DNA from 3 places in the Colwellia meonggei genome. Region 2 is predicted to be linked to each of the others. Evidence: predicted binding sites of a transcription regulator. Region 2 holds the regulator's gene; each other region holds the start of a gene.
What was found. Region 2 encodes sigma-54, which starts transcription at its own class of promoters, with help from an activator protein. Its sites were predicted from a motif close to GTTGGCACGNNNNTNGNNT; they were not measured.

Region 1 (10,415 bases), 550 kb from region 2:
TCATGTTTTCACCGGAAGTCATGACTTATGTCGCTTGGTTAGGAGCTATTACGTTATTGTTAGCGGGTTTTGCTGCTCTTGCACAAACCGACATTAAGCGAGTATTGGCATATTCAACCATGAGTCAAATTGGCTATATGATGCTAGCCTTAGGCGCTGGCGCATGGTCGGCGGGCGTCTTTCATTTAATGACGCACGCATTTTTTAAAGCATTGCTTTTTTTAACTGCAGGCGCGGTGATTTTAGCGTTACACCACCAGCAAGATCTTTTCAAAATGGGCGGCTTATTGAAGAAGTTGCCAGTTGAAAGCGCATTATTTGTTGTTGGTCTCATTTGTTTAATGGCTTTGCCGGGTACATCAGGCTTCTTTTCAAAAGAAGCAATAATTGCTCAATTATGGTCATCAAATACAGCTGGTCCAGCGTTATGGTGGTGCGCAATCATTGGTGCCTTCATAACTAGTATTTATAGTTGTCGTTTGTTCTTTTTAGCTTTCTTAGGTAACAAACGTTATCGCACAGGTTTAGTGGTTGAAAAAGCAAACTTGATGCGTTCAGCGCTTGTAGTATTGGCAATGTTGTCGTTATTTGGAGGGCTAATTTCACTCGATTTGAATCAGGTATTCCAGAGTGCTAGGGCGAGCATTTCATTCGAAAATGAACCTAGTTGGTTGCACTCTGTTGCTATTGCTACGCCGTTTGTTGGTATTTTATTCGCTTGGTATTACTTTAAAAATTACCGACTGACAAAAGGTCAAGATGATTATGTGCTATCGGCAAGTACACATAGTTTTGCGGTTTTTTGCCGCAATGGATTGGGGTTTGATAATTTATACAAACGGTTATTCATTTTACCTTATACGTGGTTAGCAAAATTAAATCGGAATGATATTGTTGATAAGACCTTAATGTCGAGTGCTTGGTATATAGGTCTATGGCATGACGTTATGACAATGATACAAAACGGTAGCTTGCGTTGGTATATAGCGGCGTTCGGGTTGTCGATTTTGGTACTGGTAGGAGTGACTATTCTATGACGTTAACTTTTATCATGGTCACTTTATTTATTGCTGGCATATTGTCATGGGGTTGTGAAAACCGATGGCGTGGTAGTGCTAAATGGTGTGCCTTGCTGGTACTTACTTTACTAGCAACAGTATTTTGTATTTTTGTTGTAACAGCAAATCATAACTTTGAAAGCTTAACCGTATTAAGCCGAGTAAGTTGGATTGACACCTTTAATATCGAGTACAGCATTGGGCTTGACCAACTCAGTATAGTATTAATCGCCCTTACTTGGTTGCTGGCGATTATTTGTGTACTAGTTTCTTGGCAGGAAATTAAGCACAAGGCCGGTTTCTATTATTTTAATTTATTGGCAACAATTGCAGGCATTATTGGTGTTTTTGTTGCCGTTGATATGTTTTTATTCTTCTTCTTTTGGGAAGTTATGCTGTTGCCAATGACTGCTATTATCGCTATCTGGGGTCATGAAAATCGACACTTTGCCGCTTTAAAGTTTTTTATCTTCACTCAGGTTAGTAGTTTATTAATGTTAGTGGCAATTATCGCCACCGGATATTTTCATTTACTACAAACTGGCGAGTTGAGTTTTTACTACCTCGATTGGTTAAGTTTAAATCTGCCGTTGTCATTAAGTCAGTATTTAATGATCGGTTTTTTTATTGCCTTTGCCGTTAAGTTACCCTCAGTGCCGGTACACAGTTGGTTACCTGATGCTCATACGCAAGCACCAACAGCGGGCAGCGTATTATTAGCAGGTGTGTTATTGAAAACGGGTGCATATGGTCTCATTCGTTTTGTTATTTTCTTATTTCCTGAAGCAAGTGCTCAGTTTGCACCTATTGCCGCAACACTCGCAGTAGTAAGTATTGTTTATGGCGCAAAAATGGCTTTTGCTCAGCATGATTTTAAACGTTTAGTGGCCTATAGCAGTATTAGCCATATGGGTTTTGTGATGTTGGCGTTATTTGCTTTTAATGATATTGCATTTCAAGGCGCTATTATCACTATGATCGCTCATGGTTTAAGTAGTGCAGCATTATTCTCCTTAGCTGGCATGATTTATCAGCGTATACATAGTCGCAGCTTAGCCGATATGGGTGGATTCTGGCAAAGTGCACCACGTATGGGGGGCTTTGCTTTAGCATTTGCTGGAGCGGCTTTTGGTTTACCTGGTTTAGCAAACTTTATTGGTGAATTTTTCAGTTTAATTGGCGCATTTCAAACATTGCCAATATTTGCTGTTATTGCCGCCTTTGGTCTAATTGGCTCGGTTATTTATGGCATGGTGCTATTTCAAACAAGCTTTCAAGGACTGGCGAAGCAAGAAATTATTGATCTCGCGCCACGTGAATTGATGATTTGTAGCACGTTATTTTTAATGTTGTTAGTAATAGGTTTATACCCAAGCTTATTACTTAAATTTTCATTTGGAGTCTAAGTGATGATGATAACAGCGGCTGATACCCATGCTTCGTTAAGTTTAGATATTATTCAAACCATTTTACCGCAACTTATTGTCGCTTTTGGTATCGCGTTAGCATTGATACTTGTTGCTTGGCGTCGTTCTCAGCACACGATAGCGCTGTTTACTGCTGCAGTGTTAATTACAGCATTAATCGCCAGTGTAAATTTACTTGCAATTCAACCAACTGCGGTAACCCAGTTATTAAAAGTCGATAGCAACAGCGCTTTTGCTTTTAGCCTAGTTCTGGTTGCGGCTTTAGCTTCTTTGCATATGAGCTATCAGTTCTTAAAGAATCATATAGAAGTACATGATGAATATTATTTATTGTTAATGCTACTGGTGTTAGGTGCTGGTGTGCTGGTAACAAGTCATCACTTTGCTAGTTTGTTTCTAGGTTTTGAGTTGTTGAGCATAAGCTTAGTAGGACTAGTGGGGTATCATCGAGAGAGCAATTATAGCGTCGAAAGTGGCTTTAAATATTTAGTACTTAGCGCCAGTGCTTCAAATTTTATGTTGCTTGGTATTGCCTTTATTTATAGTGTCACTGGCACTATGAGCTTTGATGCTAATCTACCAAATGATATGTATCACCAGCAGAATTTACGATTGTTTTTTGAATTAGGTATTTTATTGTTTATTTCGGGTATCGCATTCAAGCTTTCAATAGCACCGTTTCACTTTTGGACTCCCGACGTTTATCAAGGTGCGCCGACTCCAGTGACCTCATTGATGGCAACTGTCTCAAAAATTGCTATGTTTGTGGTGCTGGTGAAATGTGTGATTGCGCAACGATATATGTTGCATGGTAATTTGCAATTGCTGTTAATTGTTTTGGCTATCGCATCTATGTTAATAGGTAATGTATTGGCTTTAAAACAAAGCAACTTAAAGCGGCTCATCGCATATTCTTCTATTGCTCATATGGGGTACTTGTTAATTGTTGTCATTGTTATTTCAGGAGAAAGTTTAGCCTTTACTTGGCAAAGCGTTTTATTTTATTTAAGTGCCTATGTTGTTGCCAATATATCATTGTTTTTGGTTATTGCCTCACTGCAAACACAGTGTTTAACAGGAGATAGGGTCGTTAAACATTATCAAGAAGAACCGGTATTAAATGATTTACAAGGCTTGTTTTGGCGCACACCAAGTTACGGTTTATTGGTTATCCTTGCGATATTAAGTTTAGCAGGCATTCCTTTAACTATGGGCTTTATTGGTAAGTTTTATATTTTAAGTCAGGCGACAATAGCCCATGCTTGGTGGTTAATTATTACCTTAATTGTTGGCAGTGGTATTAGTTTAGCGTATTACTTACCCATTATTTTTAAGTTATTTGAAGTAGAGCCAGAGGGTGGCAATGAGGTTAAAAAACTTGAGCGAGCAGTGATTGAAAAAGTGCTGGTATATAGTTTTATTATTATCGGTTTAGTTTTTGGAATTTTCCCTGATGTTGTTAGCCAATTTATTGTTTCTTAAAAGTAATTATGAACTTGGTTAAAATACCAATTAATTGTGATTTTAACCAAAACTTGTATTTTTTATCTTGTTTTATAATTCACAATTTACATCAACTTATTGATTTTAATTGAGTTAACTAATTGGCGTGATTATTGATTATCTATTGAAAGATAATTAAAAAATATGTTTTAACAAGGGAATATACCAATGAAATTACTTTCATCATTACTATGTGTCACAAGTGCAACATTGCTAAGTGGCTGTATTGTCGTCGCCAATCCTTCTCATGCAAATCATCATGATCAAAAAGAATTAATTATAGATGCAGCAACGTTAACTGCTTTTGATGTTGAAGCTGGTGCGGGTTCATTGGTGATATCAGGCTCTGATAACGTTTCTGATATTACGGTTGTTGCTGATATTTACACCGATAAGCGTAATACGGATAACTACCAACTTGAATTAACTAATTCAGGGAAAACAGCATTTTTGGTGGCAAAAATTAATAGTAGTAGTGGCTTTTGGCAAGGAGACTCTCCTCATATTAACCTAAAGGTAACTGTACCTAGCCACTTAATGCTAGCTGTTGAAGATGGCTCAGGTGCGGCAAGTATAAGTAATATTAATGGCGCAGTTGAGGTTAAAGATGGCTCGGGTGAGCTTACTATTACTAATATTAAAAATAACTTGAGTGTGGATGATGGTTCAGGAAGCTTATATGTCAATAATGTTATAGGTAATGTCACGATTGTTGACGGATCTGGCTCAATGGAATTAAGTGAAATTGACGGCAATGTTGATATTGATGATGGCTCAGGCAGTATTTATGCAAAAGAAATATCAGGTAGCGCGCTATTTGAGGATGGCTCAGGTGACTTAACTGTGAGAAAAGTTGATGGCGTAATCACTATTGATGACGGCTCGGGTGATATTGATGTTGAACAAGCGGGCGGTTTAAAAATTCTAGATAGCGGCTCGGGTGGTCTACGTGTAAAAGAAGTTAAAGGTGGTTTTGAAATTGACAGTTAATGTTAACTATTAGCAGTGGTTTAAAATTCTAGCGGCAGAAATGGTTGTCATTTATGCTGCTACCTTTTAGCAACAAAATAACCTTATTTGAAGAAAATGAGGCTGTTTTGTTGCTAAATCGTATGTAAATGGCATTATTCCTTGTATAAAGAACAGACATCTGTATAATGCGCGCCTCTGTGATTGAGATGAGAATTTATCTTGTTAAACGTAATTACAGAGTATTTAAATGAGTGGGGTATATCCGCCCAATAGACTTGCCCAGTTAGCTATTCAAAGCTAACGTACCGAATGTGCCTTAAGTCTTCCTGGTGGTTTCCTCGTATATGTACGTAGGAATTTCGGCATTTAGCCAGTTTCTACCATGAGAAGACAAAATTTATATGACTGATCTTAACAATGCCTCTGTAGGCTTTGACGCCCTTGGTTTGCCTGAAAACTTAGTTTCTGCTGTTAAAGCACTAGGTTTCGAATCTTCAACTGCAATTCAAGCGCAAACTATTCCACCTTTATTGCAAGGCCGTGATGTCTTAGGTGAAGCCCAGACGGGTACGGGTAAAACCGCAGCCTTTGGTTTACCTGCATTAGCGAAAATTGACGTTTCAATTCGTAAACCACAATTGATGGTGTTAGCACCAACGCGTGAACTTGCTATTCAAGTCGCCGAGGCAATTGAAAGTTTTGCTAAAAACATGAAAGGTCTTCGTGTTGCTACTTTATATGGTGGTCAATCTTACCAACCACAATTTCAACAATTAGAGCGTGGTGCTCAAGTGGTTGTTGGTACGCCGGGCCGTTTAATGGACCATTTGCGTCGCAAAAGTTTAAAACTAAATAACTTATCATTTTGTGTGCTTGATGAAGCAGATGAAATGTTGAACATGGGCTTCTTGGAAGATATCGAGTGGATTCTTGAGCATTTACCAAAAGAAACTCAAATGGCATTATTTTCAGCAACTATGCCACCACAAATACGTAAAGTTGCTAATCGCTTCTTGAAAGAGCCTGAGCACATTAAAATTGCTGCAGTAAAGAAAGCGAAAGCTAACATTGCGCAATTTGCTTGGAAAGTTAGTGGCATTAATAAAATGACTGCGCTAGAGCGTATTGCTGAAACGGTTGATTACGATGCGATGATTATTTTCGTTCGTACCCGTAATGATACTATTGAAGTTGCAGAAAAATTAGAGCGTGCAGGCTACCCAGCAGTTGCGCTTAATGGTGATATGAACCAATCGCAACGTGAGCGTACGGTTGATCAAATCAAATCAGGCCAGTCTTCTGTATTAGTTGCAACTGATGTTGTTGCACGTGGTCTTGATATTCCACGTATTTCACACGTTATTAACTACGATTTACCAGGCGATAATGAAGCGTATGTTCACCGTATTGGCCGTACAGGTCGTGCGGGTCGTAGCGGAACGTCAATCTCTTTTGTTCGTCCACGTGAAATGTACTCATTACGTCATTATGAGCGTTTAACTTCGGGTAAGGTTGAAATGTATGACTTACCAAACATTCAAGAAATTGGTAAAGCACGTATTGAACGTACACGTAATGAACTAACTAGCGTTGTTGCTGATAAAGAATTGACAGCTATGCGCGAAATTATTGAAGCAATGGCGAATGAGTCAGAACTTTCAATGACAGATTTAGCTGCTGCTTTATTGTATCAAAAACAATTGAAGCAACCATTACAGCCAAAAGAAGACCCTAAACCTCGTCGTGAAGCACGTGACAGAAATGATCGCGATGGACGTGGTCGCAATGATAGCCGTGGTGGTCGTAATGATCGTGGTCGTAACGAGAACCGTGCTGAGCGTGCACCGCGTAAAGCAAAAGTAGCGCGTTCTGATGTTGATTGGCAAACTTACCGTCTTGAAGTTGGTAAAGAGCATGGTGCACGTCCTGGTGATATTGTTGGTGCAATTGCCAATGAGATCTCATTAGATAGCAGCTATATCGGTGCGATTAACTTGCATGATAAACACAGCTTTGTGCAGTTACCTAAAGGTATGCCAGACAAGTCATTTAAACAATTGAAGCGTGTACGTGTTCGTCGTCAAGTGTTAGATATTACAGTTTCTGATAGCCAAGCGGCTCCAGCGGAACGTTCACCACGTCCACGTAGAGAACAACGCACAAACTAGTCAAATATTTATAATATTTTGAAAAGCGCTGCCCCTTCATGAGGCAGCGCTTTTTTTATATCTATTTTAACTTAACGCTTTGTGTTTAAGATCACATTGTCACGTAGAACGATTATGTAATGAAACTGTAAGCTACCTTTTTTCGGAGCTTATATGAACGATTATTCAGGCCAGAAAATTACTGTAAATTTATTGTTACATCTCTGAGCTAAGCCAGCTATAGGCTGGATCAGAGTCGCTTAAAATTCATCTGAATTATACGTAACAATAGTTTTACGCCTTAAAAATTGTCGGTTTTTGTAATCTCTTCCTCTGCCATACAATCACAGTAATAATCGCTTTATTGCAAGCGTGAGAGAGTTAATTATGACAGAAGCAACAAACCCACTTAATTTACGTGGTATTGAATTTATTGAGTATGCATCACCAGATTCTGACTTTATGGAGAATGCATTCTATGGTTTCGGCTTTTCTAAAACAAAAAAATTCAAAGGCCGTGATATCGATTATTTTAATCAAAATGATATTCATTTTTTCTTAAACAACGAGCAAGCGGGTTTTTCGCGTGAATTTGCGAAAAGTCACGGTCCGGCAATTTGTTCAATGGGCTGGCGTGTTGAAGATGCCGAATTTGCATTTGAACAAGCTGTTGCTCGTGGTGCTAAATCAGCACAAGACGCAGATAACAAATTACCTTACCCAGCGATTTTTGGTATCGGTGATAGCTTAATTTATTTCATTGATAAGTTCGGTACTAAAGGCTCTATCTATGAAGATGACTGTGAAGACCTTGCTGAGCCAGTAATTGTTAAAGACAAAGGCTTTTTAGCGGTTGACCATTTAACCAATAATGTTTACCAAGGCACAATGGAGCACTGGGCAGACTTTTATAAAGGCGTATTTGGTTTTACTGATGTTCGTTACTTTGACATTAAAGGCGAAAAATCTGCTTTAATTTCTTATGCACTACAGTCTCCTTGTGGCACATTCTGTATCCCAATCAATGAAGGTAAAGGTAAGAAGAATAATCAAATTGATGAATATTTAGATGAGTACAATGGCCCAGGTGTTCAGCATTTAGCATTTATCTCTGATGATTTACTTGGCTCGTTAGACCAACTAGATAAAAACATTATTGATACTTTAAATATTGTTCCTGAGTATTACGATGATGTTTTTGACCGCATTCCTTGGGTAAAAGAAGATCCACAACGCATTCGAGATCACCAAGTATTAGTTGATAGCCAAAAAGAAAATTCGTACTTACTACAAATATTCACAAAAAATATCTTTGGTCCGATCTTTATTGAAATGATCCAACGTGTTGATGATAAAGGTTTTGGTGAAGGTAACTTTACTGCGCTATTTAAATCAATAGAGTTGAACCAAATGGAACGTGGCGTTTTATAAACGTTATTGATTTGGGAATATACTTATAAAGCCAGCTTATGCTGGCTTTTTTATTTTTAGGTCGTTCCTAGCCATCCATGGCTTCACGACATTAGTGCATTCATGCACGCCGATGAACGGTATATCGCGATCACATGGATGTGAAAGAGTGAATATGCTTAGGACGAACGGTTATTTTTCTGTTCCCGACATTATCTAAGCACCTGCATCCATCCAGGAAATGTCGCAATTACATGGATGTGAAAGAGTGAATATGTTTAGGGCGAACGGTTATTTTTCTGTTCCCGACATTATCTAAGTACCAGCATCCATGCAGGCACAGGTTATTAGTTCAAGACAATACCTAAGCACCTGCATCCATCCAGGAAATGTCGCAATTACGTTGATGTGAAGGTGCTTATATGTTCGGGTGAAACTAGGACTTTGCAGACACAAAAAAAGCGCCAACTGGCGCTTCTAAATTAATTGTGGCAAGAGTTATTACTTGCTTAAAGCATCGCCTAAATGTGGGCGAATATCTTTTAGAATTTCTTTTGCTAAACGTGGGCTACTTGCAACAATGTTGCCTGAGTTGCTGTGGTTATGACCACCAACAAAGTCAGTTACCAAGCCACCAGCTTCAATTACCATAAGCTCACCGGCAGCGGTATCCCATGGCTTTAAACCAATTTCAAAGTAACCATCAACGCGACCTGCTGCAACATATGCTAAATCAAGGGCAGCTGAGCCTGCACGACGCATATCTGATGTTTTACCGAATAAGGTTTTAAACATTTCCATGTAAGCATTAGTGTGTTGCTTATGCTTGAAAGGGAAGCCAGTTGCTAAAATAGCACCTTTGAGTTCTTTTGATTGTTTTACACGAATACGAAAGCCGTTTAATTGTGCGCCTTTACCACGACTCGCCGTGAATAACTCACCACGAATTGGATCGAAAATAACAGATTGATCTAATTTGCCTTTAACTTTTAAGGCGATAGAAACTGCAAAATGAGGAATACCTTTAACAAAGTTACTAGTGCCATCAAGAGGATCAATAATCCATTGGTAGTCACTGTCTTTGCCTTCGATTAAACCACATTCTTCACCGATAATGGTGTGATTAGGGTAAGATTTTTGTATCGTTTCAACGATAGCTTGTTCAGCACTTATATCAACATTAGTAACGAAGTCGTTAGTACCTTTAGATTCAATTTCAATCTTATCTACTTGTTCAAAAGCGCGCAAAATTACTTTGCCCGCAGCACGTGCAGAACGCACGGCAATATTTAGCATCGGATGCATTATCGACTACCCTATATGTTGTAAAATGTCATAAACAGCTATGTAAAAGAACGAAGTTAACTTCAGTGTAAGTAAGCCTGAAATTAAGCGCGCAGAGTATAGCAAAGTAATTATTCTTTTGCGAGACCGTTCATTCGTATATGTTAAATTTATTTCCCAATAATGATTTAGTTATAGCGCAACGAGTAAAACTTTCCTTATTTTCTTACTACTTATAAGCAAATGAACTAATCCATATTGATAAACACTAGAAAACAAATATAAAAGGCGTGATTTTTTCTCAGTACAAGGATAATGTTCTGTGTTAACATTATCGACAATTTTAGCCATCTAGATAGGTAGCAATAATATCGTAATTGTTGCCGTAAAATTAAGTAAGTGTAGATAATGTCAGATTCTTTGTTAAATAAAGTCCGTATCGTGCTCGTAAATACTTCAGACTGTCGTAATATCGGCTCTGCTGCTCGAGCGATGAAAACAATGGGGTTAAGCGAACTCGTTCTTGTTGATCCTATCGAAATGCCAAATGGTCAAGCGCAAGCATTGGCTGCTGGAGCAACCGATGTATTAAAGAATGCTAAAGTTGTTGATAC
Region 2 (10,415 bases):
AACTGTTGTTAAGATAACGCTACCCGCGAGTGCTGGGTCAATATTCATTTTTTTTAACATTAATGGAATAGTGACACCGGCAATACCTGCGGCGGTCATATTCATTAACATGGCAAAAGCGATAATTGCGCCAAGCATTAAGTTTTGCTGCCAAATGGCAACAACAGTCGCGATTAAAACTGCCCAGATGATACCGTTAAAAAAGCCAACCGCGAGTTCTTTGTAGAGTAGTGTACGTGAGTTACTTTCGCCAACATGCCCTAAAGCAATACCACGAATCACCAAAGTTAGGGTTTGATTGCCAGCAACACCGCCCATACTCGGCACTAAAGAATTTAACACAGCTAGAATGGCTAATTGGCTTAAGATACCTTCAAATAAGCTCGATACCGCAACAGCCATTAATGCAGTAACTAAGTTAACACCTAGCCAAATAGAGCGCTGCTGTGTACTTTTAACAACGGGTGCAAAGGTATCAGCTTCGTCATCTAAACCTGCCATACTCATCATCGAGTGTTCAGCTTCTTCACGAATAATATCAACTACGTCATCAACGGTAATACGACCGAGTAAGCGGTCTTCGTCGTCGACAACTGGCGCTGAAAACCAATCATGACGCTCGAATAATTGTGCAACATCTTTTTCATTTAGGTCGGCGGGAATCGCTTCAATTTCATCATCAATTAAGCTTGAAACTATGGTTTCTGGCTTTGCTGTTACTATAGCGGTTAAGGAAACGGCACCAATAAAATGATCTTCACGGTCAACCACATAAAATGAATCTGTTGCCTCTGGCAATTCTCCCCGCAGCCGCAAGTAGCGTAATACCACATCAACTGTTACATCAGGTCTAATGGAAATGGTATCAGTATTCATGATACCGCCGGCGGTATCTTCTTCGTATGATAACGCGGCTTCTACTCGACTACGGTCTTGCGAGTCCATCGAGCTTAACACTTCTCGATAAACGCTGTCAGGTAAAGTACGGAAAACTTCTGCTAAATCATCAACGTCCATGCCCTCTGCAACAGCAGCAAGCTTTTCAGGACGAATGTTTTTTAGAATACCTTTACGAACTTCTTCATTAAGTTCTTCAAGTACTTCGCCGTGATGGTCGGTATCAATTAACTGCCAAAGTACGGCACGACTTTTTGTTGGTGAGGACTCTAGTAATAGCGCCAGATCGAATGCGGGCATGTCTTGCAAAAGCTTTCGGACATAGACATACATACCACTGCCTAGGGCATCATTAACTTGCTGTAAGCGTTGGTGGCTGTACTCTTGTTCAGAAACTTCCGGCATATTGCTATCCTGTGCCGTTGTAAAAACGAAAACTGAAAATTATTATTATGAAGGATATTTATTAAGCTATTATTGCAACAAAAACCAATAGATATCGACAAGCAGTTTATCTTAATTCGAGACTTTTCGCAGCTTTTTTATTGACTTAAAAACTGGTTGAGCAGCTAGGGCTATTCTTCTTCGTCGAATTTATCGCTAAATAATTGGCAAACTTCATCTAGCGCTAATTCAGCATCTTTTCCGGATGCAATGACATTAACGACTTTCCCTTGTGCGCCGGCAAGTAGCATTAAGCCCATTATGCTGCCAGCATCTGCGCTATTATTATCAAGTTCTACTGTAATTTCTGCACTAAATCGCTGGCTTAATTGTGCTAGCTTTGTTGCTGCTCGGGCATGCAGCCCAAGCTTATTGATAATTTTTACTTGGCGGTTTATCGGCATAGACAAGGGAGTTAAGAGCTAGCTAGGGCTAAATCGCGGTGACGAGATTGCACGTCATCACGCTCTTTACGCATATTATTGGCAAGTAATTCCGCGATATAAACAGATCTGTGCTTACCACCCGTACAACCTATGGCGATAGTGACGTAACTACGATTATTACGCTCAAGGTGCGGTAACCAAGTCATCATAAAGCTGTTTATTTGCCAGATAAACTTGGTCACTATTGGTTGGCTTGCTAAGAAATCTTGCACTGGTTTATCTAAACCTGTGTAGCCTTTCAATTCTTTATCCCAATAAGGGTTAGGTAGGAAGCGAGCATCGAAAACATAATCGGCATCTTGAGGAACGCCGTGCTTGAAACCAAAAGATTCGAAAACAATAACCATTGAGCCAGATTTTTTGCCTAAAATTCTTTCTCGTACCAAATCAGCCAATTGGTGTGGTGAAAGTTGGCTGGTATTAATATATAAATGCGCGCGAGTCGCAATTGGTGCAAGTAATTGCTTTTCCAGTGCAATCGCTTGATCAAGGGCGATATTTTGTTTAATTAAAGGGTGTAAACGTCGAGTTTCACTAAACCGGCGAATGAGATCGCTATCATCAGCATCTAAATAGAGTAAGTTTAATTCAACCGCGCTGGGCAGGTAATCGATAATCTCTGGAACATCATTCGGGTCGGCGGGTAAATTACGAACATCAAGGCTAACGGCAACATTCTCGTAATCATTGATCACAGTATGGGTTAATGCGGGCAACAAATTAACCGGAATGTTATCAACACAATAATAGCCTAAATCTTCTAAGACTCTAAGTGCCACACTTTTACCTGAGCCGGAACGGCCACTGACAATGATTAATTTCACTGGTAATTAACTCGCTTGTTGGATTAATTCAAAAAGTGCTTGGTTACTTTCACATTTACGAACTTGTTTACAAAACTGTTTGTCGCGAAATATCTCGGCGATGCTTTGTAATGTACATAAATGATTTTGACACTCAGCTTCGGCAACAAATAGCGCAATAAAAATATCGACAGGTCTATGATCTATGGCATCAAAGTTTATCGCTTGTTCTGTAGTAATAACTACCGCAATTGGCTTATCAGCAGTATCTAAACGTCCGTGAGGAATTGCAATTCCGTTACCAATTCCAGTAGAGCCCATTTTTTCACGCTTAACCAAGCTCTCTAACAATTGAAAAGTATCGTGATTAGGCAATTTTTCAGAGGCCAAGCTACTTAAATATTCTAATATGCGTTTTTTACTGGAGCCCGGAGCTGCACATATAGTGCAGTCCGGTGTCAAGATGTCTTGCAACTTCATAATTACTTCAAAAACCTAATGCGAAGGGGGATATTAGTGTTTACTAATTTTGCCTTTATATTTTAATATTTGGCGGTCAAGTTTATCAATCAGTGAATCGATTGAAGCGTACATATCACTATTTTCGGCTTTGGCATGTACTTCACTACCACTTAAATGCACCGTTGATTCGGCAATTTGATTAAGCTTTTCCACCGTTAACACGACATGAACATTATTGATATGATCAAAATGTCGCTCTAGTTTTTCAAATTTTCCATTAACATAATCACGTAATGAATCGGTAACATCGACATGGTGTCCGGTAAGATTAATTTGCATATGCTTCAATCCTCTTTTTCGGGTAAATAAACCAAGCCTACAATAGGCTTTTACGTTGATTCGATGGTGGTATCGAAAGTGACTCGCGATATTTAGCTATGGTACGTCTCGCCACTTTAATACCTTGTTCTGCAAGAATATCTGCCATTTTACTATCGCTCAGTGGCTTGGCCGGTACTTCTGCAGAAACTAACTTTTTAATTAACTCACGAATGGCAGTTGATGAACACTCGCCACCATTCTCAGTACTGACATGGCTAGAAAAGAAATATTTTAATTCGAAAATGCCTCGTGGCGTGTGCATATATTTTTGTGTGGTAACACGCGAAATGGTTGATTCATGCATATCAACAGCTTCAGCAATATCGTTCAATACCATAGGACGCATGGCTTCAGGGCCATGTTCAAAAAATCCTTGTTGGCGTTGAACGATACAATTTGACACTTTTAATAGGGTATCATTACGGCTTTCGAGACTTTTTATAAACCACTTAGCTTCCTGCAGGTTTGAACGAATAAATTGCGAGTCAGTAGATGATTTCATTGAACGTGACATCGCGGCATATTGCTGGTTTACCGAAAGCTTAGGTGCAGTATCAGGATTTAGTTCAACGGTCCAACGACCATTTTTCTTTTCAACTGACACATCAGGTATAACGTATTGCTCTTCACTCTTAATAACGCTATCACCAGGGCGTGGATCAAGTGTCTGAATTAAGCGAATAACTTCACGTAATTGATCTTCTTTTAGGCGTAATTTACGCATTAATTGGCGATAGTCGCGATTACCAAGTAAATCGATATATTTACCTACCGCTAATTTACTTTCCTCTAACCAAGGTGTATCGCTTGAGAACTGGTTTAATTGAATTAGTAAACACTCCGGAATAGAGCGGGCCGCGACACCTACAGGATCAAAAACATTAATACGTTTTAAAACCACTTCAATTTCGTCAAGTTCTACGTCTTCAATGCCAACACTTTCTAAAATTTCTTCAGCTGATACTGTAAGGTAACCAGCTTCATCGACAGCTTCAATAATCGCTGTTGCAATAGCCTGGTCGGTTTCGGTAAACGGTGTAAGCTCCATTTGCCAAAGTAAGTGATCTTGAATTGAGTCTTTAGTTTCGCCTTGGTAAGTATAATCTTCTGAGGCTGGGCCTACTGCGCCGCTGCTAGCACCGGCACTAAAATTATCGTCCCAAGTGGTGTCGTTATTTAATTCTTCTGGGATATCAGTTTTTGCCATACCTTCAGCAGAACTGATTTCATCGATAGTAGGAGTAGAGTCTTCACTGCCATCTGGCGTCGCTACTTCAGTGCTTTCGCCGACACTTGCGGAAAATGCTTCTTCTAAATTATCAGGGGTATTTTCGGTAGTATTAGTTTGGTTTTCATCCATTTCAAGCAGTGGATTACTTTCAAGCGCTTCCTGAATCTCTTGCTGTAGGTCTAATGTCGACAATTGCAACAATTTAATTGCTTGTTGCAATTGCGGGGTCATGGTTAGCTGTTGCCCGATACGGAGCTGCAGAGTAGGACGCATTTAGATTTTCTTTTCCCTGTTACTATTTAACACAATGTTATTTTATTGCTAAAGCTGATTTCACTATAGCGTGAATTGTTCACCTAGGTATACATCTCTTACGTGTTGATTTGCAAGAATTTGATCCGCATCACCTTCTGCAATAAGTTCACCATGGCTAACAATATACGCATGTTCACAAACGTCTAATGTTTCGCGCACGTTATGATCAGTAATTAGAATACCAATACCACGTTCCTTTAAGTGTAGGATAATTTTTTTTATATCACCTACTGAAATTGGATCAACACCTGCAAAAGGTTCATCCAACAAGATAAATTTTGGATCAGCAGCTAATGCTCGCGCAATTTCTACTCGACGACGTTCACCACCTGACAGGCTCATACCTAAATTGTCTTTAATATGACCGATATTGAACTCTTCTAATAAGTGTTCAAGTTTTTCTTCTTTTTCAACATCAGTTAATGATTTTCGCGTTTGTAAAATGGCCATTATGTTGTCGTAGACAGATAATTTCCGAAATATTGATGCTTCTTGTGGTAAGTAGCCAATACCCTTACGAGCACGTTCATGCATTGGCAGCAAAGTTAAATCTTCTTCGTTAAGTACAATAGCTCCGCTATCATTATTGACTAAACCAACAATCATATAGAACGAGGTGGTTTTTCCTGCACCATTAGGACCAAGTAAACCAACAATTTGCCCAGCAGAAACTTTTAAACTGACATTTTTAACAACTTTTCGGCCTTTGTAAGATTTTGCTAAACCGGTTGCTGATAAGGTAGATATTGGCATTTAATTTTGCTGTTCCTTTGATTTTTTCGGTAGTTCAGGCTTACTTTTAGGCTGCAAAACTGTTTCAACAACCGTATTTTCTAAGCTTTCTGCATTAACGTATTCAGTTTCAAAGTTATAGGTGATTTTATTGCCACTTACTTCACTGCCTTCTTGTGTTAGTAAAGCGTTGCCAGAAATAATGACGATACTCTTTGCAGGTTCGTATCTAATCTCATTGGCTTGTAAATTAATTGGGCTGCCATCTTCAAGGGTTTGTTCAAAGGTAGCAGGTGAACCTTTGGCAATATAAATTTTATCTTCGCTGTCAGCTTGAGCAATAACTTGCACTAACTCGGCGTTAATAGTGAGTGTGCCTTGCGAAATAATAACATTGTCGATATAACTGAAAATTTTATTTTTTAGATCGGCAGCTTGCCGTGATGAAGAAATTTTGATTTCTTGGTCAACATCAAATTTTTCAGCATTTACTGCCGGTATTAATAATATTGCTGCAGTAATACAGGCTAAGCTAGCTTTTAGTTTTTTTGTAAATGGTTTGTACATGTTCTGTCAATGTCATCTGTGTTGAGTTTAAGTCTACAATTAATCCTGAGCCATACATAGTAAATCCTTTACCTAATATCAGAATAGTTTGTTCTGAGCTGATAATATTGCTTTTTAAATCCATTTCTAAGTTTTTTCCGTGCACTTCTTGGATCAAACTTTCCTTATCGGTGGCTATTAAGCGCACACGATTCTCTAACCGAACTCGGTTATTGTTGTATAATGTGCCCTCGTTAGCCGTAACTTGCCAAGTTGGCTTGTTATTTTTTGGATACAAAGTATAACGAGGGTATTCAAAGTGTGTGACCTCTAATTGCGCATAATGTTCCATACGTTGTGCTTCAACAACGTATGATAAGTCACCTGCTTCTTGATAAATATCGCTATTAAGGTTCTCAGCAATAAACTCTGGTTCATTACTGTTTTCAAGAATATCAGTGTCAACTTCTTTCGCGGCATACCATTCCATTAGGCCATATGTTCCTATAGCAAAAATAAAAAATGCTATGGTTGCACTGTATATTCTATTCATATGCTGGCGCCTGTGGCATTTGCTAAGGTGTTTTGACTTTGCATAATCAAATCACAAACTTCGCGTACAGCGCCAAAACCACCACGCGTGTAGGTAATATAATCACAGGTATTGATAATTGCTGGGTGGGCGTCACTAACGGCAATACTTAAGCCGACATAATTTAAACACTCAAAATCTGGCATATCATCGCCAATATAGGCGATTTCTTCAGCTGTAAGGTTTAATGATTCTGCCATTGCTTTTAATGCAGGTAGCTTATCTTCTTGCCCTTGCACTATATGTTTTACGTTTAAGGCGCTCATCCGGGTTTGAACAATATTCGATTGTCGACCGGTAATAACGCCAACGTCAACACCGCTGGCTCCTAACGCTTTAATGCCATAACCATCTTTAGTATGAAAGGCTTTTAACTCTTCACCTGCATTGCCTAAGTAAATACGTCCGTCAGAAAAAACACCATCAATATCGCAGATAAAGAGCTTAATGTTTTTTGTTTTTTGCCAAATGTTATCGGCTACCGCCCCGTATAAACTATTCAAGGTTATATCACTCCTGATTTGAGTAAGTCGTGCATATTCATGGCACCAATTGGCTGATTGTTATGATCGACTATGATTAAGCCATTAATCTTTTTATCTTCCATTATTTTTAATGCTTCAGCCGCTAACATTGTTTGTTCGGCTACATAGGGTTGTTCGGTCATTACGCTAGTTATTGCGTCTTGATGAATATCAATTTTAGCGTCTAAAATTCTGCGTAAATCGCCGTCAGTAAATAAACCTATTAAAGTACTGCTCTTATCAACAACAGCTGTCATACCTAGCCCTTTTAGCGACATTTCAACTAAAGCATCTTTAATTTTTGCATCAGCGTTAACAACAGGTATGCGGTCATCTTTATGCATAATATCAGTTAAACGTAATAGTAGGCGCTTACCTAAACTACCACCTGGATGAGATAACGCAAAGTCGTCAGCAGTAAAGCCTCGAGCATTCAAAAGTGCAACAGCAACAGCATCGCCCATCACTAAAGTAGCAGTAGTACTCGAAGTTGGTGCTAAACCTAATGGACAAGCTTCTTGTGATACTTTGACACAAATATGGTGATCAGCAAGTTTTGCTAAGGTTGAATTGGCATTACTTGTCATAGCGATTAGTTTTGCACCAATACGTTTGATAACAGGAATAATAGCTAGCACCTCTCCGGTTTCACCAGAGTTTGAAATTGTCATCACTACATCGTCGAGGGTGATCATACCCAAATCACCGTGGCTTGCCTCACCTGGATGCACAAAAAAGGATGGTGTGCCGGTACTCGCCAAGGTTGCAGCTATTTTACCGCCAATATGCCCAGATTTACCCATGCCGATAACAATAACTCGGCCTGTACAATGAAACATGAGTTCACAAGCTTTTGCGAAATCATCATCAATAAATGTTGATAATTCTGCGATAGCATTTTGTTCTATTTCAATAACGTTTTTTGCTAGTTGCTTAAAGTTTTTCATCTTATATACCGCAAGTTAGGCTTTTAGCTGACTAAATAGTAAAACTTGATATCCAATAAATACTGCTAATAATAGTAAACCTTTTGCTCGCGTGATGCGAAACTTGCCACCACGACTAAAACATAAAATAAATAATAAAAAGGTTGTTGCCAGCATGTATGGTGCGTCACGTGATGCAGCTGCTTGGTCTATATTACCGGGGGCAATTAAGCCAGCCAGTGACAGTACCGCTAAAATATTAAAAATATTTGAGCCAATAATGTTACCTAAAGCCAGGTCATCTTCTTTTTTAATTATACTCATCACGCTGGCAGCAAGCTCTGGCAAACTAGTTCCAACCGCAATAACCGTTAAACCAATCACTAAGTCACTAATACCAAAGGCTTTAGCAATAAAAATTGATGAGTCTACTAAAAAGTTTGCACTTAGTGGTAGAAGTATCATGCCAAAAATTAACCAGAAAAATGAGCGAGGTTTACTAACAGCTTCAGGCACTTCTTGCTCAGCCTCTAAGACCATTTTATCGTCAATCGGATTTTGTTTTGCGCGCTTTAGTGTAACCAATAATAAAATAGCGAGATATGAGACAAAGCCAATAATTAGTAGTAAGCCTTCAATAAAGCTGAAGTTACTGTCTGCTAGCATGTATGTTGCAATTGCTGTGATCAGTAATATCAAGGGAATTTCACGTTTGATAGTCGAAGATGAAACAGATAATGGATGAAATAAAGCGGTTAAACCTAGCACTAAAGCAATGTTAGTAATATTTGAGCCAATAGCATTTCCAACGGCGGTGTCGGGGTTACCATGTAACGAAGCGGTACCAGCTATCATCATTTCTGGGGCCGAGGAGCCCATTGCAACGATAGTTAAGCCGATAATCATCGGAGAAATTCCATAATTACGTGCTAATGATGACGCACCAAATACAAATTTGTCTGCACTCCACACTAATGTAATTAGTGAAAGTAATAAGATCAAAATTTGGATGAACATTCAAAGCTCCTGTGGCTAAGGTAAATTTACTATCTTGTGCGAATAATGAAATAAAGAGGAATTATAAACCAATGATGGAATTTGATGACACCCTACTCGTACTCATAACTGCTGATTTTGCCAACAAGCTTGTCGGGCATTGGTCATTATAAACATTTTCTAATATTTTTGGCAGATGCATTCGTGAAATTATCAATAAAAGCACTACAGCACGAAATTAACCATTAGCAAAGTCGATCTTACACTTTATTACATTTACATACTCTTTTAGTACCAATTATTTATCAATTTGTAATGACTGTATTGTTGCTCTGGGGTAGAATTCTTCGCTATAAGACAATAATAAACAATGATGTTAGCCCCCAAATATATGTCCGAAATTTTAGTTGATATAAAAGATATGACCTTTAAGCGTGATGAACGTGTCATTTATGACGGCATCAGTTTATCTATCCCTAAAGGTAAAGTAACTGCCATTATGGGTCCAAGTGGTATTGGTAAAACAACATTATTACGTCTTATTGGTGGTCAAATAAAACCAGAAGCTGGGCAAATATTATTTGACGGTCATAACATTCCTAAATTATCTCGTAATGCATTATACGATGTGCGCAAACGCATGAGTATGCTGTTTCAAAGTGGTGCGCTTTTCACTGATATGAGTGTTTATGACAATATCGCTTTTCCGATGCGAGAGCATACCGAATTATCAGAAGACTTGATTGAAAAAATGGTGCTAATGAAATTAGAAGCCGTTGGTTTGCGTGGCGCAAGAAACTTACGTCCAAGTGAACTATCAGGTGGAATGGCACGTAGAGCCGCATTGGCTCGGGCAATCGCGTTAGATCCAGAATTAATCTTATATGATGAGCCATTTGCCGGACAAGATCCTATTTCGATGGGCGTTATTGTTCGTTTGATTCGTGAGCTTGGCCAAGCATTAGGCTTAACTTCAGTTGTTGTTTCGCACGATGTACCAGAAGTGATGAGCATAGCTGATTATATTTATATCATTGCTGAACAAAAAATTATTGGTCAAGGAACGCCTGAAGAAATTCATGAACAAACATCACCATTAGTTCAGCAGTTTGTTAAAGGT
Region 3 (10,415 bases), on a different contig from region 2:
ACACCACCATACTTGAATACTAACTCTCTAGCATTCGTATAGTACTTGCTCATTAACTCATTTAATTCATCCGGATCAGCAACAGACACAATACTTGAGAAGTTTTTAATATCAGTCAAAACAATAATAGCATCATCAAACTTTTTACCAAACTTTAAACGTTTAGAAATGCTTTCAGAATCATTATCTAATTTCACAATAGTGCTATCGGGAAATTGTCTTCTTAGCCCAAGCCTAACGTCTGAACTGTCAGCACCACTTTTAATATTTTTAATATTCTTTTTCAAGCTATCTGTACGAGACCTATAGCCAAGATCTGAGCCGATATGATCAGAACTGTAATTTTCATACTTGGAAGTTATTGCTGCCGATTGGAGTTTCTTTAATGATGTTCTAATATCGCCATTTAATTCAAAGCCTATATCTTGACTTTGTAGATATTCATTAATACCCAACCATTCTGTTTTAACTTTCATTTTACTGAAAGTTTCTTCAAACATTGACTTAGAGTTTACAGTTGGAGGTTCTGGTGTAATTAAGTAGAACTTTTTAATATCACTTTCGTTTTCCAAAGCTTGTTTAAGTAAATGAAGAGTTTTTAAAGTTATTTTTTGATTCTTAACTTCAATCGCAATTCTATTCCCGCTTTCGTCCTTGATTATGAAATCAAACCGAGCTCTTTCAGAAGGAGATATTTCAACTTTGCTTTTCAATAAGTCGTACAAAGAAGATAATGCACTTTCAATCAAAAACGTTTCTATCATTATGTTAATCCTTTAATTACACCATGCTATATAAATATGGAATTCGTATAACAGCTTATTATGAGGAAATAATCCTTGTTTAAAACAGGCAAATTTCCTTTTCTCAAATTTATTTTTACATAGCAATACTGAAATACACTTTATACTTCAAATAATAGCTATTTTTATTTTGGAAACAGGATACTTAGCACTGAAAAAATGTCCATTACACGACATTACATAGTATTAATTTAAAACTATTCGTTTTTATCGAGTGCGAGAAAAGCTATCTAATTTCACTATTTTCGCTATTTCTAATATCTGCTTTTTGTTTCCTGCTTTTTTTTGTTCTCTAGTGCTCCTATCACTATTACTTGCCACTCTTTTAAATATTCCACTCAATAATTTGTGTTGGTTTTGTCGATTTTTCAACATTATGACTTAATAACTCGGTAGGATTTGTCGAGATGTTTTGCGTATTTTGTAGGCTAATGCTAGCGTTAGAATTGATTTCCATATCAGTCCCTTATTCCCTATCAGGCTGATTACATTAATGTATTAACTTCAAATACACAATGACCTTAATCAATAAATGTGTATTATATGTCTCATAATCTCTATAAGGATATAAAGATACATATGTACAATTTTTTACTTCTCCTATTCGTTATATTCAGTTTGCCATCATTTGCAGGATCAAAGTGTCAGTTAGAGTGGGATTCGCTTAAAGCTGTGCAAAGTCAGTTAAGACAAGATAGCTATGAGTGGTTAAGAGACAAAGAACGCCGAAAGCATAAGGAATATCAAGACTGTCGAAAACGTAAAAACAATAAGTCGAGTAGCGCTAAAAAGAACACCTATAAAACACAAAAAACCTATACTCAAAATAAGTCAATTCCTAAATATAGGTCTTATCGCTCTACTACGTCTAAAGTGAATGTTAAGGGAAGGTTTAGTGGTGAAAAACAACAAGCTTGCTAGATTACTATCATTCACCTAAAGGCTGTAAAAGCCCGAAAAGTACCTCGAAATTCTCTAAATGTTTGGCGCATAGAGATAGTGAAGCAGAAAAATTTGAGAAAGTGTGGGATGAACAACATGCTCCACCATCAATAGTGCTAGGTAGTCATTAATACGTTAAATAATAATGACTACAACTAATTGTCGTCGGGGTTGTCTTGTTTAGCGCGGAGAAAAAAATCATCAAAGACGTTGTGCTCGCGGGACTGCCCCCATTCATCAAGGAGCAGGTGATACTCAGCCATTTCATGTTGAGTTGCGGTTTGCTTAGCCACTTTATCTGATAAATAGCTAAAGCGCTCTTGTTTCGCATTATGCATGTTAAGCACTCCTTGCTTAGGGTTACTTAACTATCGTACAAAATGCGTAAATATCAAGATTAGTGACGCGCTGGCTCGCCCTCGTTGCTCAGGCTTCGTTCTTAACCTTAAGAACACTCACGTTTAAATTTTTTGTTAATGTTTTTTGGAATTTTGACCTCGTTAATTAATGTAATTTTACCTCTAACAAAGTCTCTAGTTAAATCACACTGTTACAAATTCTAGTGATTGGTGTTTTTTATATATGCCATAGAACCTCAGATTACTTATCACCTTTACAAGCTTTCAAGTATCAATGACTATTACTTACTTCCTTGTTGTCTATAAAGTCATGGACAATCTTTGTATTTCTTAGATGATTCCCTGTAAGCCTTACTAAGCCTATATTGCTTTTTAACCTCTTTCCAAGATTGCTCTACACCGTGAGCAACTTTCTTACCACTTGGTTTATAAACAACATAGCCATCTTTATCTTTACAAATCTTATATTTACCGCCATTGGCATCTTTGTAGTAAAACATCTTTCCCGCAAATGCAAAGCTAGAAAAAAACATACTAACAGCAATAAAAAGTAATAGTTTATTCATCTTCATATCTCCATTTATTATAATCTAGGCTATTAAGAAAAATGATACTCGATCAATTCTTAAACAAAGCAAGTCATTTAACTATCGTATAAAATAATAAACTTTCAAGTATCATGCTTTATTAGTATTACCACGACATAAGCCGCTATTTAAATTGGAGTTCTAGTTAAAGATATTAACTTAATGCTAGTGGCACTCTTTCGGCATTTAACGCAGCCCATTGATTAACTTCAGAAACAACGAGTCCGTCATTATCTGCAAGCAAAACTTGAAAATGGTCGCGTATTTGTTCAACCGACGTGTCTGCTTTATTTAAACACCACATGGCTTCTAATACGCGAATAGCACCAAGTTGTTCAAGTTCATTAATTAACTTTTTATGACTTGCTTTATCGCATAAATCATATGTTAAAAAGTATAACGCCAAAAGAGCACTCCTTATGTGTTTAGTCGCTTAAAGAATTGGCGACAAGTAAACAACAGATTTAAATTAGCCGTTGATGATACAAAAATGACTAATAAAAACCATTACACGACATTACACGGAAGTTTTAATGTTCAAATGGTGTGATTTAAAGGGGTATTACTAGCTAAGTTACCGAGAAAAAAAAGAATTTTACGCAGCCTTAGTAACATTAATTAATTCACTATTCACGGCTTGCATTAATGGCGACAAATACTCACTTGCGGAGTTAAACCAATAATGAATATTTTCGGGTAATATCAATACAGGCATACGTTTATGATAAAGCTTACATTTTTCGTTTGGAGAAGTTGTCAATGTAACTAACTGCGGCGTTTCACTTTGATAGGCTATTCCAGCCATATAAATAGGCTGATTATCTACATGAGAAAATAGGTATTTAACCTTTCTCCCCTCTTCTACTCGCCATTCATACCAACCCGAGCATGGCACTAGGCAACGGTTATGGTTAAACGCATGCTTAAAAGTAGGCTTTTCAGCAACGGTTTCACTTTGGGCATTAATCAGTAACCTTTTCGACCAACTAGGCTGTATGCCCCAGTTAGCATCTTGCTGCTGATAAATGCCATTAATTGCCGTTATGGTAGCTGTTTTTTGGCTTGGGCATAAGTCGTGGTTTGAGTCTGCCCAGAATTTAATACCCAAGGTGTCACTAACAATTTGACATAGGGGATCATTAATAACGTTCATTCTACCGCACATAGTTAGCTCGGCTATTAAAGAGTTCTATACTGATGTTAGCTTTGACTGCTAAAAGGGATAATAATATAAAATCAATAATGTTATTTTATAAACTCACATTATTGGTTATGTTAAACAAAAGCTCCAATAAATATTGGAGCTTAACTTTCAAAATACTCATAAAAATCTAAATGTTTTTATTTTTTCTGGAGACAGCAATTCCAATTAATCCAAGTGCAAATATCAATAGAGTTTCCGGCTCTGGAACTGATGTCAAACCGGTATCATATTGAAAATTAGCCATTCCGTAATCTCCCTCAGTGTTGTTATCACATTTAGTAATTAACGTACTTGAACAATAACCATATCCATCAACACTCAAGTCTGTCGAGTAGTTCCAAACCCCGCCACCTTGAATATAATTGTCATTCGCGCTAACAGCAACCAATCTATATTGTTGACCTGAAAATAAATTAATATTCACTAAAGAGTATCTATACGAATTCAAAATAAAATCACTAGAATCTACGTCTGTTGAAGCTAATAAAACTCCCGAAGTTTCATCAAAAATTCCAACTTTTATTGAATCACTTAAGAAGCCATTCCCTAAATAATCGTATGCTCCAAGTGAAGTTACATTAATATCGTTAGCGCCAACAGTAAAAATAGTACCAAACGACCACGAGCCATTTGTACCAGGCGAGTTTTCAGAAACCACCGTTCTCATTACAGAGGCATTTGCTGACATAGCAAATAAAGATATAAATAAAAAACCAATAACTTTTACTAACTTCATAACATGTTTTCCCTAAACACTTATAAATAACATACAAGCCAAAGCAAACCTCTTGCCAAAAAGTTAATGCATTGTTTTAAAATGAATTATTTTAATTAATTCAACATTCACATTATAAGTTGCAAAATATTCTGACATTAATATCTTAATATCAATGCCAATAACATATCACCCTAAACATATACTAATCCACATATTGATATTCTAAATTCATGCAAGTTTTCTTAGTGAGAAAATAATAGCAGTTGTTATAATAGCCACATAAACCATTACGATAACAACTATGAATTACACCACAATTGAAGAATTAAAAAACGCTTGGATATTCAAGCATAAAAGTTTACCTATTACTGATAGCGATAAAGAAAAAATTAAACCTATGACCGCTAATAGGGCAAAAGTATTGTGGGACGGCAATATTAGTAAGCAAGTTGATCACCCTGACTTTTTCAAAAAAGGAGATTGGGTTGAAAGTGGCAGTTCATGGCTCGATAGTGGTAAATGGGAAAGTACCTGGGACGGTGATGATAAACAATTACCGGAGCAAATACTGCAGCATCTAAATTGGGATAACAACACAGTAGTTTATTACTGCAGTAGTCGCAATAATGTTATTGAAACGACTTGGGCAGTATTTAAACGTTGCTGGAAAAACTTTTTATTTATGGATGATGGGCCAATTTTAATTGGTAAGAAGCGTAAAGAGACGGTGCAATTTTTATCAACAGGCTATTTTAAAATAGGTAATAAACCAAGCTAAATAAGTTGAGTTTATCTAACTTAGACTTCGATTAAAGGAGCAAAATGCTCCTTTTTCATCAAGCATTTTTTAAAAAACTACCGACAGCTTAGCCCCTGTGTACGCCTGGCTATCAGCTTTCCAGTGCTCTCCATCAACTTGTCTATAACGAGTAAATGCTTCAATTTGCAAGTGCTCGAATTTGAAACCAGCGCCAACGCCAACATAACCATCAATGTCATTTGAGTCATCATGGTGGCTTCTATTTACCACAACAAAATCATTATCGTCATCATTGTGAAAAACTCGGTAATGATGATCTTCATCTCGATCCTGAAATGCCAACTCCCCTAGATCAAAACCGACTTCTGCATAAGCGAAAATGTCAGAAAAATAACCAAATTTAAAGCCAGCTTCCCAAGCGATATAATCATGCTGAGTACCTTCTCGGTCTGTCACTTCTGCTTTACCAATTGAGGTTAACACCGACATACCAAAATTTGAATCTCGGTTAGTTAACCAAATTTCACTGCCAACTCCCGAAATATAATCATCACCGTTAACTTCATTTTTAATAAAAAATCCAAACTTTGGTGATTGACTAGCGCTGGCACTAAAGGCAGATAAAAACAAAATAACAACCAGCGGTGTCATTAAATATTTAATACCAAAAGCTATCGAGTTTTTGTGACTTACTGAGCGAGATAACATAAGTGTCCTTACCAAACGTTTTACTAAAGCTGATGAATACAGCATAAAGTAGAGGAGTGTTCACTTCAGTAATGAAACTGTTAGTTAATCAAGGCAATGTGTTAGAAAGTGTAAGGAATAAAGGAATGGAAAGTAAAAAGGTAGCCTAAGCTACCTTTTGAAATAACACAGAAAAATAAAGTATTACTGAGCATCTTCGCTAGAGAGCATTACCGCAAACCAGCGCCCTTCTGCGGAGTTTTCTAATGCTATTTTAATGACCATAGTTAATGGCACCGATAACAACATACCTACTGTACCAAGCAACCATCCCCAAAAAATTAATGATAAGAACACGACTAACGTTGAAAGCCCTAAGCCTTTACCTAAATAACGAGGCTCAACCACATTACCCATAACCGTATTAATAGTTAAATATCCTAAACCAATAAAACCGGCCGCTGCAGGCCCTAATTGTAATACCGCTAACGACATTGCAGGTACTGCGGCAATAATAGAACCAATATTTGGAATATAGTTGAGTAAGAAAGCTAATACACCCCATAATAAAAAGAAGTCTAAACCAAATGCCCACAACATAACCGAAACACAAACACCGGTTGCTATGCTTACTAAAGTTTTTATTGCCAAATAGTTATTCACAGATTCCAAGAATTGGTCAATTTGCTTTAAACGCGCTTCAGGATCATCCAACGCTAGATGTAACTTATGAGAGACGGTTGATGCTTCAAACAACATAAATATTACGGTGATAATAATTAAGAATAAGTTCGCCATTACGCCACCTAACCCGCTGAGCATATTAGCTGCTAAGCCCATAGCTGCTGCTGGGTCAAAATACTCAATTAATAGATCAGAAGAAATCTTAATATTATATGCATCAAGCTGTTGAGTTAACCAAACAAACTCTTCTTGAAGTTGCGCGCGATAGTCTGGCAATAGTTGCGATAGCTCATTAAGAGAGTTTCCAACTAAGCCAGCTAATGATAACGCGATTGAAACAAAGATACCGATAACAAAAATAACGGCAATCGGTTTGGGAATTTTATATTTAGCCGCTTTAACCACTAAAGGGTTACAAATAATGGCGATAAACGCTGAGAGTAAAAATGGCACTAACAAAGTAGCGGCAGTTTTTATGCCAGCTAAAACCACAAATAATGCCGCCGTAACTAATAAAAACTTTACTGCGCCGTCGGACTTTCCTTGTAAACCCATTCAAATACCTAACATGTTATTATTTTTAGAATTAGCTGCACTATACGCGATTTACTAGCTTTTTCGCTAGTATTAAATCGCGTATAGCGTTGAGCAAAATAAAATTTACATCGTTCGGCGAATTAAGGTAACACTAGATAAATTCAATAATCGCCAGCAACTTAACATGCCAATTAGGCCAACAAATAGCGCGCCAGCACCAATACCCACTAACCAATATTGAAAGTGAAAACTGCCTGACATTTGGAAGACTTGGCTTTGCAAGATGTAAACTGCGATTTCCATACCAATACTCGCCATTAAACCAGCAATAGCACCTAAGGCAACAAATTCATACAATACGCTGTTACGCAGTAATTTACCTTTTGCCCCAAGTGTTCTCAAAATTGCTAATTCACGTTCACGCTCTTCCATGCTGGCTTGCACTTGCGCAATTAACACTAAACTTCCTGCCAGTACCACAAGAATAAGAATTAATTGAATAGCTACCGACACTTGCTCAATAATATTATTGAGTTGTGCCATTATTGCAGCAAAATCCATTAAGGTAATGGTTGGGAAATTAGCCATAAAGCGGTAAACCATATCACGGTCTTGATCGGTCACTGACCAAGCTGAAATAGCCGTTGTTGGAAACTGCTCAAGCACACTCTGGTTAAAAATCATGATGAAATTTAACTGGCGACTTTGCCAATTCACTTCACGAATACTTGTAACCGGTACGGTAAATTCATCTGAGCCTAAAGTAAAAGTTAATTCATCGCCTAAGTTAATTTCTAAACGTTCAGCCATTACGCTTTCAATCGACACTTGTGGTGTTTCATCTTCAACTTGCCACCACTGGCCCTCAATAATTTCATTTTCCACGGGCAATTCATTGCGCCAAGTTAAGCCAAGTTCACGTCCAGCGCCACGTCGACCTTCTTGTCGTTGTTCATTGTCAGCGTCATTAGCTTTTTCATCTTTTGCTTTATTATCTGATTCTGCGCTATCGCCTTGACGACTGTCATCGTCTTCACGAATGGTTTTTTCACCATTTATTGCCGATAAGCGACCTCGATAAACATTGTAGAAACCTTGGTTAGCAATATTATTGTCATTCACAAAGTCCTGCAAAGGAGATACTTGTTCAGGCGTTATATTTATTAAATAGTGATTAGGAGTGTCTTCCGGAAATTGCTGTTCCCATTCCGATAATATCGAGCTTTTCATTACTGTAATTAACAATAACAACTTAATAGCAATGGTAAAGCTAACTAACTGCACACTGTTTTCACTGGCGCGGCGTTTTAGATTAGCCAAGGCTAAATGCCATGATTTACCCGCTTTCGTGCCAACTGTGCGACCTGCACTCATTAAGCCACGGCCAAATAACAACAAAATAAAAGAAACAAAAATGCCGCCCAATAATAATGCCGCACTCATAATGAGGTTTTGACTAAAAATAAATAGTAGTAAAAATAACGCCATTAATGGTGGTAATTGATGCCAACCAAATCGAGCTACTTTTAATTGACTAAAGCCACGAATAACATTAAGTGGTGAACTTGCCACTAAGGTCATGATGGGGTGAATGGCAAAAGCAACGGCACATAATAAGCCAGTAAAAATAGCCGTTAAAAATGGTACAAAAGTTAATGGCGCATCATCCAACGATAAATAACTTGCTATGGCATTTACGCCAAGTAACAGCAAGCCATAACCGACAATTAAACCAACCGCGATGCTTAAGCAGCTTAGTAATGTCCAATGTAGGCAATACAACTTACGCACGTGAGAAATGGACGCTCCCATGGCTTTAAAAATAGATACAGTTGACTGATGACGTTGGCCATAACGACGACTTGCTACCGCAACAGCAACAGCAGCTAGTACAATGCCCAACATACTTGCCAAGGATAAAAACTTTTCAGCCGTATCAAGTATTCTGGATAAGCGGTTTTGCGCCGCTTTAGCGTCATACCAACGTTGGCTTTCATTTATTTGCGGCTTTATCCAGTCTTCAAATGCTTCAATATCATCGGTTTCACCGGCAAATAAATATTTATATCCCATGCGACTGCCTGGCTGAATTAGTTCAGTTTGCGGCATATCGGCAATATTTAAAATAATGGTTGGACCGGCGATAAAAGCGCGATACGAGCGATCAGGAATATCGGTAACAATACCCGCAATCGTAAGTGGCGCAACACCAATTTCTACTGTGTCACCGATATTGACATCAAGTCGACTTAAAACGCTGGGCTCTACCCATACAGAGCCTGGCTTAGGCGCATTAACAATTTCACTATTTTCTTGCGTTAATGACTTTTTAACGCGAAGTTCGCCGCGTAATGGGTAAGTTTCTGAAACGGCGTCAATTTCGCTAAGCAGCATATTATCGCCAGCAAAAGCCATTGATTCAGTTTCAATTTTTCTCGCGTGCAATAACGACAATTGTTGGCTTTTATCTAAAATACTTGTATCTGCCTCGGAGGACATGCGTAAAACACGATCAGCGCCGATAGTATTTGTACTATTAGCAACAATTGCATGTTTTATTTGTCCAGAAAAGCCCGTTAACGAAAATACCGTTGCCACAGCAAGTACAATAGCAAGGAAAATAATGGTGAGTTCACCGCGTCGAAGTTCATGGTGTAATAACCGTAACGACTGCGTAAACCACATAGATGATTTATTAGTATTAGTTACGCTCATATTAACCTACTTGTGGCACTGAACTTGGGGCATTTACGTTGCCGTTGTCATCGTTATCTAGATCGCTTTCTTGAATAACAATTTGGCCATTATCATTGGCCGTAACAGCATCAATTGTATTCGATGATGGTTTTTCTTGCAGTACACCGCTGTCCATTTCTACTTGTCGTTGACATCTAGCGGCAAGTTTTGGGTCATGTGTAACCAGCACTAAGGTAGTACCTTCGTTGGCATTTAATTCGAAGATTAAGTCAGTAATATGTAGCCCTGTTTTACTATCAAGATTACCCGTAGGTTCGTCAGCGAATAAAATATCAGGCTTTGCAATAAAGGCACGAGCAATAGCAACGCGTTGTTGCTCACCACCTGAAAGTTGTGATGGGTAATGATCAAATCTATCGCCTAAGCCAACCTTTTTC

Region 1: the regulator sigma-54 is predicted to act here: its motif matches at 4,089-4,107, upstream of AC27E9_RS04385 (DUF4097 family beta strand repeat-containing protein).
Region 3: the regulator sigma-54 is predicted to act here: its motif matches at 4,673-4,691, upstream of AC27E9_RS12135 (PEP-CTERM sorting domain-containing protein).

Annotation. Positions count from the first base shown of each region.
Region 1 is NZ_BAAJLZ010000001.1:978,703-989,117, forward strand. It holds gene nuoL (NADH-quinone oxidoreductase subunit L) at 1-1,037, shown strand, start outside; gene AC27E9_RS04375 (complex I subunit 4 family protein) at 1,034-2,464, shown strand; gene AC27E9_RS04380 (NADH-quinone oxidoreductase subunit N) at 2,468-3,967, shown strand; gene AC27E9_RS04385 (DUF4097 family beta strand repeat-containing protein) at 4,157-4,978, shown strand; gene AC27E9_RS04390 (DEAD/DEAH box helicase) at 5,362-7,128, shown strand; gene hppD (4-hydroxyphenylpyruvate dioxygenase) at 7,495-8,538, shown strand; gene suhB (inositol-1-monophosphatase) at 9,019-9,822, opposite strand; gene trmJ (tRNA (cytosine(32)/uridine(32)-2'-O)-methyltransferase TrmJ) at 10,222-10,415, shown strand, end outside.
Region 2 is NZ_BAAJLZ010000001.1:423,987-434,401, forward strand. It holds gene mgtE (magnesium transporter) at 1-1,302, opposite strand, end outside; gene AC27E9_RS01955 (HPr family phosphocarrier protein) at 1,473-1,745, opposite strand; gene rapZ (RNase adapter RapZ) at 1,757-2,611, opposite strand; gene ptsN (PTS IIA-like nitrogen regulatory protein PtsN) at 2,618-3,070, opposite strand; gene hpf (ribosome hibernation promoting factor) at 3,104-3,391, opposite strand; gene AC27E9_RS01975 (RNA polymerase factor sigma-54) at 3,429-4,937, opposite strand; gene lptB (LPS export ABC transporter ATP-binding protein) at 5,001-5,732, opposite strand; gene lptA (lipopolysaccharide transport periplasmic protein LptA) at 5,733-6,278, opposite strand; gene lptC (LPS export ABC transporter periplasmic protein LptC) at 6,244-6,810, opposite strand; gene kdsC (3-deoxy-manno-octulosonate-8-phosphatase KdsC) at 6,807-7,358, opposite strand; gene AC27E9_RS02000 (KpsF/GutQ family sugar-phosphate isomerase) at 7,355-8,320, opposite strand; gene AC27E9_RS02005 (calcium/sodium antiporter) at 8,336-9,316, opposite strand; gene mlaF (phospholipid ABC transporter ATP-binding protein MlaF) at 9,687-10,415, shown strand, end outside.
Region 3 is NZ_BAAJLZ010000004.1:282,127-292,541, reverse strand. It holds gene AC27E9_RS12170 (adenylate/guanylate cyclase domain-containing protein) at 1-764, opposite strand, end outside; gene AC27E9_RS12165 (hypothetical protein) at 1,129-1,260, opposite strand; gene AC27E9_RS12160 (hypothetical protein) at 1,383-1,724, shown strand; gene AC27E9_RS12155 (hypothetical protein) at 1,901-2,083, opposite strand; gene AC27E9_RS12150 (hypothetical protein) at 2,413-2,670, opposite strand; gene AC27E9_RS12145 (hypothetical protein) at 2,846-3,097, opposite strand; gene AC27E9_RS12140 (SOS response-associated peptidase) at 3,287-3,844, opposite strand; gene AC27E9_RS12135 (PEP-CTERM sorting domain-containing protein) at 4,023-4,631, opposite strand; gene AC27E9_RS12130 (DUF2947 domain-containing protein) at 4,915-5,391, shown strand; gene AC27E9_RS12125 (hypothetical protein) at 5,461-6,081, opposite strand; gene AC27E9_RS12120 (AI-2E family transporter) at 6,265-7,299, opposite strand; gene AC27E9_RS12115 (ABC transporter permease) at 7,405-9,996, opposite strand; gene AC27E9_RS12110 (ABC transporter ATP-binding protein) at 9,998-10,415, opposite strand, start outside.